Regions from separate parts of the Pseudorhodoplanes sinuspersici genome, predicted to be linked through region 1. Evidence: predicted binding sites of a transcription regulator. Region 1 holds the regulator's gene; each other region holds the start of a gene.

What was found. The regulator LexA, encoded in region 1, represses DNA repair genes until DNA is damaged. The targets are predictions, from matches to a motif close to TGTTCNNNNTGTGTTCNG.
Region 2: a site for LexA is predicted at 1,667-1,684, ahead of recA (recombinase RecA). Genes of this name have one in related genera too.
Region 3: a site for LexA is predicted at 1,159-1,176, ahead of uvrA (excinuclease ABC subunit UvrA). Genes of this name have one in related genera too.

The regions. Positions count from the first base shown of each region.
Region 1 covers NZ_CP021112.1:4,733,572-4,736,683, forward strand. The annotation lists gene CAK95_RS23060 (ComEC/Rec2 family competence protein) at 1-1,624, shown strand, start outside; gene lexA (transcriptional repressor LexA) at 1,607-2,323, opposite strand; gene CAK95_RS23070 (molybdopterin molybdotransferase MoeA) at 2,443-3,112, opposite strand, start outside.
Region 2 covers NZ_CP021112.1:5,459,024-5,462,135, forward strand. The annotation lists gene recA (recombinase RecA) at 444-1,529, opposite strand; gene CAK95_RS26605 (class I SAM-dependent methyltransferase) at 1,881-2,486, shown strand; gene CAK95_RS26610 (PRC-barrel domain-containing protein) at 2,573-3,028, opposite strand.
Region 3 covers NZ_CP021112.1:4,553,301-4,556,412, reverse strand. The annotation lists gene CAK95_RS22215 (outer membrane protein) at 223-1,017, shown strand; gene uvrA (excinuclease ABC subunit UvrA) at 1,258-3,112, shown strand, end outside.

The sequences.
Region 1 (3,112 bases):
CGGCGCAACCGGATTCGTGCTTGGTCAAATCAAGCATGTCAGTGCGCCTGAATCGCCGAGCGTCTGGCTTCGTTATACGGCCGCAATCAGCGGTTTACGCGATGCCATCGACGCGCGCATTCGCGCGGCCGTGCCAGGAGACAAGGGCGCCATCGCATCGGCGCTGATCACCGGAAAACGCGATGCGATTTCCGCTCCCGTCAACGACGCCATGTATATCTCGAGCCTTGCGCATGTGTTGTCGATTTCCGGGTATCACATGGCCGTCGTCGCCGGCGTCGTGTTCTTCGTCGTCCGTGCCGGCCTCGCCTTGTTTCCAATCGTCGCCAGCCGCTATCCTATCAAGAAATGGGCGGCGGGCGCGGCGCTGATCATCGCGGCGTTCTATCTCTTGTTGTCGGGCGCAGAGATCGCGACGCAACGCGCCTTCATTATGACGGCCATTGTGCTGATCGGAGTCATGTTCGATCGGCCGGCGCTCACGTTGCGAACGATCGCGGTTGCCGCGCTGGTGCTGCTGGCGATTGCGCCAGAATCGATCGTCCATCCGAGTTTTCAGATGTCGTTTGCGGCAACACTGGCGCTGATCGCCGTCTATGAGCGCGGGCTGCCGTGGCTGTCCAATGTGCCCGACAAATCCTTGAGCGCACGCACTGCGTTATGGGGAGGCCGGGAGATCGTCGCACTCATTCTCGCATCGCTGGTCGCGGGGCTCGCGACCACCTTGTTCGCCGCTTATCACTTCCATCGCCTCGCACCCTATGGCGTTCTCGCCAATCTCTTGGCCATGCCGGCGGTCTCGATCTGGGTGATGCCCGTGGGTCTTCTGGCACTCGTCGCTTTGCCGTTCGGATTCGACCGGCCGTTCTGGTGGCTGATGGGCGAGGGGATTGAATGGATCATCGTGGCGGCAACCTGGGTCGCCAGCTTGCCTGGCGCTGTTGGCCGCATTCCCGCTTTTGGCATCGGCCCATTGCTGATCGGCACGGCAGGCCTCGTCGTTGTATGCCTCTTGCGTTCCCCGCTGCGCTGGACAGGTGCCGGCTTGGGCGCAGCTTGCATCGGCTTCATTCTAATCACGCCGCGTCCCGACATGTTCGTCTCCGCGGATGCGGGCATGGCAGCGGTGCGTGACGCGGGCGGCGTCTTGCGGATCATTGCGAGCCGACGGGACGAATTCGTGCTTGGCGAATGGCTCGCCGCCGATGGGGATTCACGATCTGCCAAGGATTCGTCGCTTGCGGAAAGCACACGCTGCGATGAAAACGGTTGCGTTGCCCGCCTGGCCGATGGGCGGCCCGTAGCATTGTCGCTTACGGCGGAAGCCGCAGCCGAAGATTGCGAAATCGCAGCCTTCGTCGTGACGAACAGAACGATTCCGCCGCATTGTGCCGCGCCGGCTATTGATCGCAACGTCGCACGGGCCAATGGCGCGAGCAGAGCACGATGGAACGGCTCTTCGTTCGCGATCGATTCAGCGCGACCGACAAACTATCAGCGCCCGTGGACGGCGAAGCCGGTGCAAACGGCAACGTCCGCGCAGCCGCAAGCACCACCGCGTGATGCGACGCCGCGTCTACAGGATCTGGATGTCGAAGATGCCGTGTCAGTACCGGCGGATTAGGCCGATCAGCTTGCCTTGGATGCGCACGCGTGTTGGCGGCAGGATGCGCACTTCGTAGGCCGTATTCGCCGGCTCGAGTGCGATCGACGCGCCTCTACGGCGGAAACGCTTCAGCGTGGCTTCCTCTTCGTCGATCAGTGCAACAACGATGTCGCCGGTATCGGCGCCGTCGGACTTGCGGATCAACGCAACGTCGCCGTCGAGGATGCCGGCTTCGATCATCGAATCGCCGCGGACTTCCAGCGCGAAATGTTCGCCCGATGCCGAGAGCATGTCCGGCGGAATATTGATGGTTTGAGTCTTGGTCTGGATCGCCTCGATCGGCGTACCGGCGGCGATCCGGCCCATCATCGGCACGGCCACGGGGCGATTGCCGCTGCTGCCATTGCCGTCGTCCTCCGAAGAGACGGTCCGGACACGGCCGAGATTGCCTTCGATGACGCTGGGCGTGAAGCCGCGGCGGGCGCCTGGTCCCTGGACGACGGAATCGGGCAGCTTGATCACCTCAATCGCCCGGGCGCGGTTGGGCAGGCGGCGAATGAAGCCGCGCTCCTCCAGAGCCGTGATCAGCCGGTGAATGCCGGACTTGGAGCGCAGGTCGAGCGCGTCCTTCATCTCGTCGAAGGAGGGTGGCACGCCGGCTTCTTTCAGCCGCTCGTTGATGAAGCGCAAAAGCTCGAACTGTTTCCGCGTCAACATCGATCGTCTCCCCCGGCAACCGGCACCTCAAGGGGTGCGAAACAAATCATGAACGGACACTATATGTTCGATATGTGTTCTGCAAGCCCTTAATTTGGAGTGAAGAAAGCGAAGGGATTTCAAAGGGGAAGTTTCAGGATCGTGCAGATCGAGCCAACCGCGCCCCGCGGTGCCAGCGGCTCGCGGAGGACGAGGCAATCGGCATGGGCCAGCACCCGGCCCATCGACGAATCCTGCAGCGGAAACGGCGTCGCCACCAGGGCTCCGCGGACCGACCGCGATATCCGGGCACGCAGATAATCGGCCCGCTCGTCATTCTCCGGCAGGTCGGAGCCCAGCAAAGCCTGCTCGGTCGGGTTCTCGACATCATGCCGCCCGGTCATCTTCCGCAGCAGCGGTCCCAGGAACAGGAAGGCGCAGACATAAGCCGACACGGGATTGCCCGGCAGGCCGAGCACCTGCATTTCGCCCAATTGTCCATGCATCAGCGGGCGGCCCGGTCGCATCGCAATCTTCCAGAACGACAGATCGATGTTTTCGGCCGAGAGCGCCTTCTGCACGAGATCGTAGTCGCCGACCGAGGCGCCGCCCATCGTCACCAGGACATCTACATTTGCATCGCGCGCGCGGCGGATGGCGGAGACTGTGTCTTCAAGACGATCCGCTACAATGCCGAGATCGATGACCTCAGCGCCCAGCCGCCGCGCAAAGGCCATGATCGAAAAGCCGTTCGAATAGATGATCTGGCCGGGCCCCGGCGTCTGCCCCGGCAACACGAGTTCATCGCCG
Region 2 (3,112 bases), 730 kb from region 1:
CTGTGCCTAAGCCTGACGCCCGGGCAGGATTGATTTTCGAGGGATATGTAGCGGCGGGGTCCGGCCAAGTCCAGAAAACGAGAGAAAATCTCAGCGAATGCGGCGGCTGGCACAGCGACGATGGGCGACCCGACCGGATGTTAAAAAATACCCCGGGGAACCGGCGGGCCGCGGCTGGCGCGCCATGGTTATCTGGCCCGGCGCGGTCATGCGTCCTTTAAGTCCCCCTTGGGAATGCGTTCCTGTAAAGCGCGCATCGGCGACGATGAAGCCGCCACGATCAGGTTGCGGAATGACTGCGGGCTGAAAAAGACTGCGGACTGAAAAAAGACGGCCGCGCCGGTCACGACGCAGCCGTTGCAATGGCCATCCCGGCCATGGACATCAAACCGGAACAGCTCTGTCAGCTCACGAATGCAGGCGGCCTGGGCTGCCGCCGCCGATCACTCCTCGCCGTCGTCGTCGCCATCATCCTCGTCCTTTTCGCCAACGAGGATCTTGTCGGCGATCAGGCCGGAATTCTGCCGCACCGCCGCTTCGATCGAGGCGGCCATATCGGGATTGTTGCGCAGGAACGTCTTGGCGTTTTCCCGGCCCTGCCCGATCCGCTGGCTGTCATAGGAGAACCAGGCGCCGGATTTCTCCACCGCGCCGGCCTTGACGCCGAGATCGATCAACTCGCCGACCTTGGACACGCCCTCGCCGTACATGATGTCGAACTCGACCTGCTTGAACGGCGGCGCCAGTTTGTTCTTCACCACCTTCACGCGGGTCTGGTTGCCGACCACCTCGTCGCGATCCTTGATCGCGCCGATCCGGCGGATGTCGAGACGCACCGAGGCGTAGAATTTCAGCGCATTGCCGCCGGTCGTCGTTTCCGGCGAGCCATACATCACCCCGATCTTCATGCGGATCTGGTTGATGAAGATCACCATGGTGTTGGACTTGTTGATCGAAGCGGTCAGCTTGCGCAGCGCCTGGCTCATCAGCCGCGCCTGCAGGCCGGGCAGCGCATCGCCCATCTCGCCTTCCAGTTCGGCGCGCGGCACGAGCGCGGCGACCGAATCCACCACCACCACATCGACAGCGCCCGAGCGCACCAGCGTATCGGTGATTTCGAGCGCCTGTTCGCCGGCATCGGGCTGCGAGATCAGAAGGTCGTCGACATTGACGCCCAGCTTGCGGGCATAGACCGGATCGAGCGCATGTTCGGCATCGACGAAGGCGCAGATGCCGCCCTTCTTCTGTGCCTCGGCCACGGTGTGCAACGCCAGCGTGGTCTTGCCGGACGATTCCGGTCCATAGATTTCGACAATCCGGCCCCGCGGCAAACCGCCGACGCCAAGCGCGATGTCCAGACCAAGCGAGCCGGTCGAGACCGTCTCCACATCCATCGACTTGTCGTTCTTGCCAAGCCGCATGATCGAGCCCTTGCCGAAGGCGCGCTCGATCTGTGAGACCGCGGCATCAAGGGCTTTCGATTTATCCATGGAGGAACCTTCAACCAAACGCAGGGCCGACTGAGCCATATCTGGCGCTCCTTATGACTGACGATTCGGGCGGCGTATATGCGCCGTTGCGGAGCTTGCTCAGCCACCCCACAGCGGTTTTTCACCCCGCCCGGTTCCAATAACTGAAGTGGGAGCAACGTACCCCATTTGTTCCATGTTCGCAATATGTTCTTTTCATAAAAGTGGATAATCCCGCCGTTTGCGCCCTTCCTGGCTCTCGTTCGAAAAACACCACCCCACCGGTTCGCGAAACGTTCAGCCGTCATGCAGATAGGTGGATATGTCGATACGGCCCGTGCGTGCGAATGCGCACCGCCGGGAACAGGCGTACGATTAAAAGCAGTCACTCGCAGCCGGCCAGAACGATCGATGCCCATTCCAGGATTCTTCGAAGGCACCGGAATGCCCGATCCCGGCTGGTGGGAGGCGTTGTGGCCCGATCCCGCCAAGGTGCTGGCCGACGTCGGCATCGAGCCGGAGATGTCGGTCGTCGACCTGTGCTGCGGCGATGGCTGGTTCACCTATCCGCTCTCGCGCATCGCGCGTGAGGTCATTGCGATCGATATCGACGGCGCCTTGCTGAACGCGGCCAAGGTCCGCATCGCCGAACGCGGCGGCGCTCAAAACATCACCTTTGTCGAAGCCGACGCCTACGAGATGGCGAAGGCAATCCGCGCGCCGGTGGATCACGTGTTTCTGGCCAATGCGTTTCATGGCGTGCCGGACAAGCCGCGCCTTGCGCGGGCCGTGCATGACGTGCTCAAGCCCGGCGGCCTGTTCGCGATCGTCAGCTGGCATGCAAGGCCGCGCGAGGAAACGACCGTTCTCGGCGCCCCGCGCGGACCGGCGACAAGCCTGCGCATGACACCGTCGCAAACCATCGCCGCAGTCGAACCCGGCGGCCTGACGTTTCAAAAGCAGGTGGAGGTCTCGCCTTATCACTATGGCGCCGTGTTTCAGCGTCCTCCTGGCTGACGAAAAGAAGAGCCCGGTTGGTTGTCCGGGCTCTCTGAAGTTGAGGCGATGCCCCCAGCCTCAGGATCTGAATCCATGGATCTGAATCAGTATTTGAACGCCTTCATGTCCCTGAGCTGATCTTTAGTGGCATTCATCACCGCGCGGTCGGGATACCATTGCTTGCTGTCGGAGCCTGCGGCACCGGTCGTGGTTTTACCGGCTTCATTGGAGAACCGCAGACGATCCATCGGCACCATGATGTCATGTTCGCCGATGCCAAGGAATCCGCCGACGCCGATGACGGCTCCGGCAACACGGCCGGACTGATCGATGATCAATTCATTGATCTCGCCGAGCTTTTCATTCTGTGGGTTGTAAACGTCAACGCCGATCACCTTCGATGCCCGCCACTGTCCCGATGCCGGCACAGGCGCGGCTTGCTGCGAGGGCGTCTGGGCTGTGGGAGCCGTGGGGGCCGGCTGCTGCGCCATGGATGGAACAGCAAGAATGGTTGGAACGGCAAACGTGCAGATGAGAGCGGCGCCAAGAAGTGCGCGCATGATAACCTCCTGGAACGATGTTTTGTTATTTAAACAGCATCGACCCATTCAACGGATCAACGGGCGTGATCGTTCCAGCATGCG
Region 3 (3,112 bases), 180 kb from region 1:
CCCCCGAGCGTTCATCCAACGATCAAAGGGCCGGCTTCACGCCGGCCCTTTTGTTTTGGCAGTGAGTCGGCGGCAAAAAAACACCTACACTGTCAAGCAACAAAATTTGCTCGAGCAAACAGAGGTTACGTTTTTTAATGAGCGTTGCTGAAACATCACGCTACTCCCACGGAATACATGTATATTGGCTGCACCAAGAGTTTTATGCCGACGGGGGACACCATGTGGCAAACTCGATTGGGAATCACAGCACTCATTGGTTACGCACTCTGTATGCCGGTCAGCGCGGCGGACTTGCGTCCCGCCTATAAGGCTCCTCCACCCGCGCCCGTTATTTACAACTGGACCGGTTTCTATATCGGCGGCTTCGCAGGTGGCGCTTGGGGCGGTGACGCAAACAGTACCGACCTGGATGGTTACAATGTTGCCGGTTCGTCCTGGTCGCATGGGCTGGATTCCAGCTTCATTGGCGGCGGCACGATCGGCTGGAATTGGCAGGCTGTCGGTTCGCCATGGGTTTGGGGCATCGAGGGCGAATTTGGCTACATCAAGCTGGATGGCCTGGCGGCCGATCCCTTGAGCCCGGCCCTGGATACGCTTTCGAGCGCCAGGGTGGGCGAATGGTACGGCTTCGCCGGTGGCCGGCTTGGCTATGCTTGGGATCGCGTCATGCTCTATGCCAAGGGCGGCGCGGCATTCGTCAATCTCAATCGGGCAACGTTCGACAACTGCTCGACTGGCGGCTGCGGCGGCGGTCTCATCAACGCAACGAACAACGAGACGCTCACGACCTGGGCCGTCGGCGGCGGCATTGAATGGGCTTGGCTCAACAACTGGAGCGTAAAAATCGAGTATCTGTTTATCGACCTGAAAGACGCCGATGTTTGCGGCACGTCAGGCGGTGCCACCTTCTGCTGGCGCCATGAACTCGACTCGGTCCACACGCTCAAAGCTGGACTGAATTACAAGTTCGACTGGGGCAAGACGCCGGTCTCGCCGGTTGTCGCACGATACTGATCCGCCTCGCAGCGGCACGACATTGCCAAAGGGCCGGCTTCACGCCGGCCCTTTTGTTTTTGACATGATCCCGGCCAGCCGGCGCCGCCCACTTGTCCCCAGATGGCAGCAGTGCGTCGGCGGGCACTAGCGCATTGCCGCCGTTCTTACTATGTTCGCATCTGTCCGCCCGCCTGCCTTCCGCGCGCCGGACCTCCGCCGCCCTGAATTAATGACCTCCAGGCCCGAAGATCCGGCTGCATGAACGACCTTTTCGACAAGAGCGCCAAATCCAAATCCTCTTTGGCCGCCGACCGCCGGTTCATTTCGATCCGCGGGGCGCGCGAGCACAATCTCAAGAATGTCGATGTCGACCTGCCGCGCGATTCGCTGGTGGTGTTCACCGGCCTGTCCGGCTCCGGCAAATCCTCGCTCGCATTCGACACGATCTATGCGGAAGGGCAGCGCCGCTACGTCGAGTCGCTGTCGGCCTATGCCCGGCAGTTCCTGGAGATGATGCAGAAGCCGGATGTCGACCAGATCGACGGCCTCTCGCCGGCCATCTCGATCGAGCAGAAGACCACCTCGAAGAACCCGCGTTCGACCGTCGGCACCGTCACCGAGATCTACGACTACATGCGCCTCCTCTGGGCGCGGGTCGGCGTGCCCTACTCGCCCGCCACCGGCCTGCCGATCGAAAGCCAGACGGTGTCGCAGATGGTCGATCGCGTGTTGGCGCTGCCAGAGGGCACCCGCCTCTACATCCTGGCGCCGGTCGTGCGCGACCGGAAGGGCGAATACAAGAAAGAGATCGCTGACTGGATGAAGCGCGGCTTCCAGCGGCTGAAGATCGACGGCCAATATTACGAGATCGCCAACGCGCCGGTGCTCGACAAGAAGTTCAAGCACAATATCGACGTGGTGGTGGACCGCATCGTGGTGCGATCCGACATCAAGCAGCGGCTCGCCGAAAGCTTCGAGACCGCGTTGCATCTCGCCGAAGGCATGGCGGTGGCGGAATTCGCCGATGGCGCCGCCGTCGAAGGCAAGCGGCTGAAGGGCGCGCATGCCGAAGAGCGTATGCTGTTCTCGGAGAAATTCGCCTGCCCGGTCTCCGGCTTCACCATTGCCGAAATCGAGCCACGTTTGTTTTCGTTCAACAATCCGTTCGGCGCCTGCCCGAAATGCGGCGGCCTCGGCGTCGAGCAGCATATCGATGCCGACCTCGTCATCCCCGACAAGGACGCAACGCTCCGCAAGGGCGCGATCGCGCCATGGGCGAAATCATCGTCACCCTATTACGTGCAGACACTGGAAGCGCTCGGCAAGCATTACAAGTTCACGCTCGACACCAAGTGGAAGGCGCTGGCCAAGAAGACTCAAGACGCGATCCTCTATGGCTCGGGCGACGACGAGATCAAGTTCACCTATGACGACGGCATGCGGTCCTACAACACCAAAAAGCCGTTCGAGGGCGTCATCACCAATCTGGAACGGCGCTTCCGCGAAACCGAAAGCGAATGGGCGCGTGAGGAGCTCGGCAAGTATTTCACCGACGTGCCGTGCGATGCCTGCAACGGCTATCGCCTGAAGCCGGAAGCGTTGTGCGTGAAGATCGGCGGCTTGCATATCGGCCAGGTCTCCGAGATGAGCATCAAGCGCGCGGCGGAATGGTTCAACGACATTCCCAAGCAACTGAACAAGCAGCAGACCGAAATCGCCGTCCGCATCCTGAAGGAGATCCGCGACCGCCTGCGCTTCCTGGTCGATGTCGGCCTCGAATATCTGACGCTCGCCAGAGCCTCCGGCACGCTCTCCGGCGGCGAAAGCCAGCGCATTCGTCTGGCTTCGCAGATCGGCTCGGGCCTCACCGGCGTTCTTTATGTGCTGGACGAGCCGAGTATCGGCCTGCATCAGCGCGACAATGCGCGCCTCCTTGAAACGCTGAAACGCCTGCGCGATCTCGGCAACACCGTGATCGTGGTCGAGCATGACGAGGACGCGATCCGCCTCGCCGATTATGTGCTCGATATCGGCCCCGGCGCCGGCCGGCATGGCGGCCGCATCGTCGCGCAGGGCACGCCGGATCAGATCATGAGCGACAAGCACTCGATCA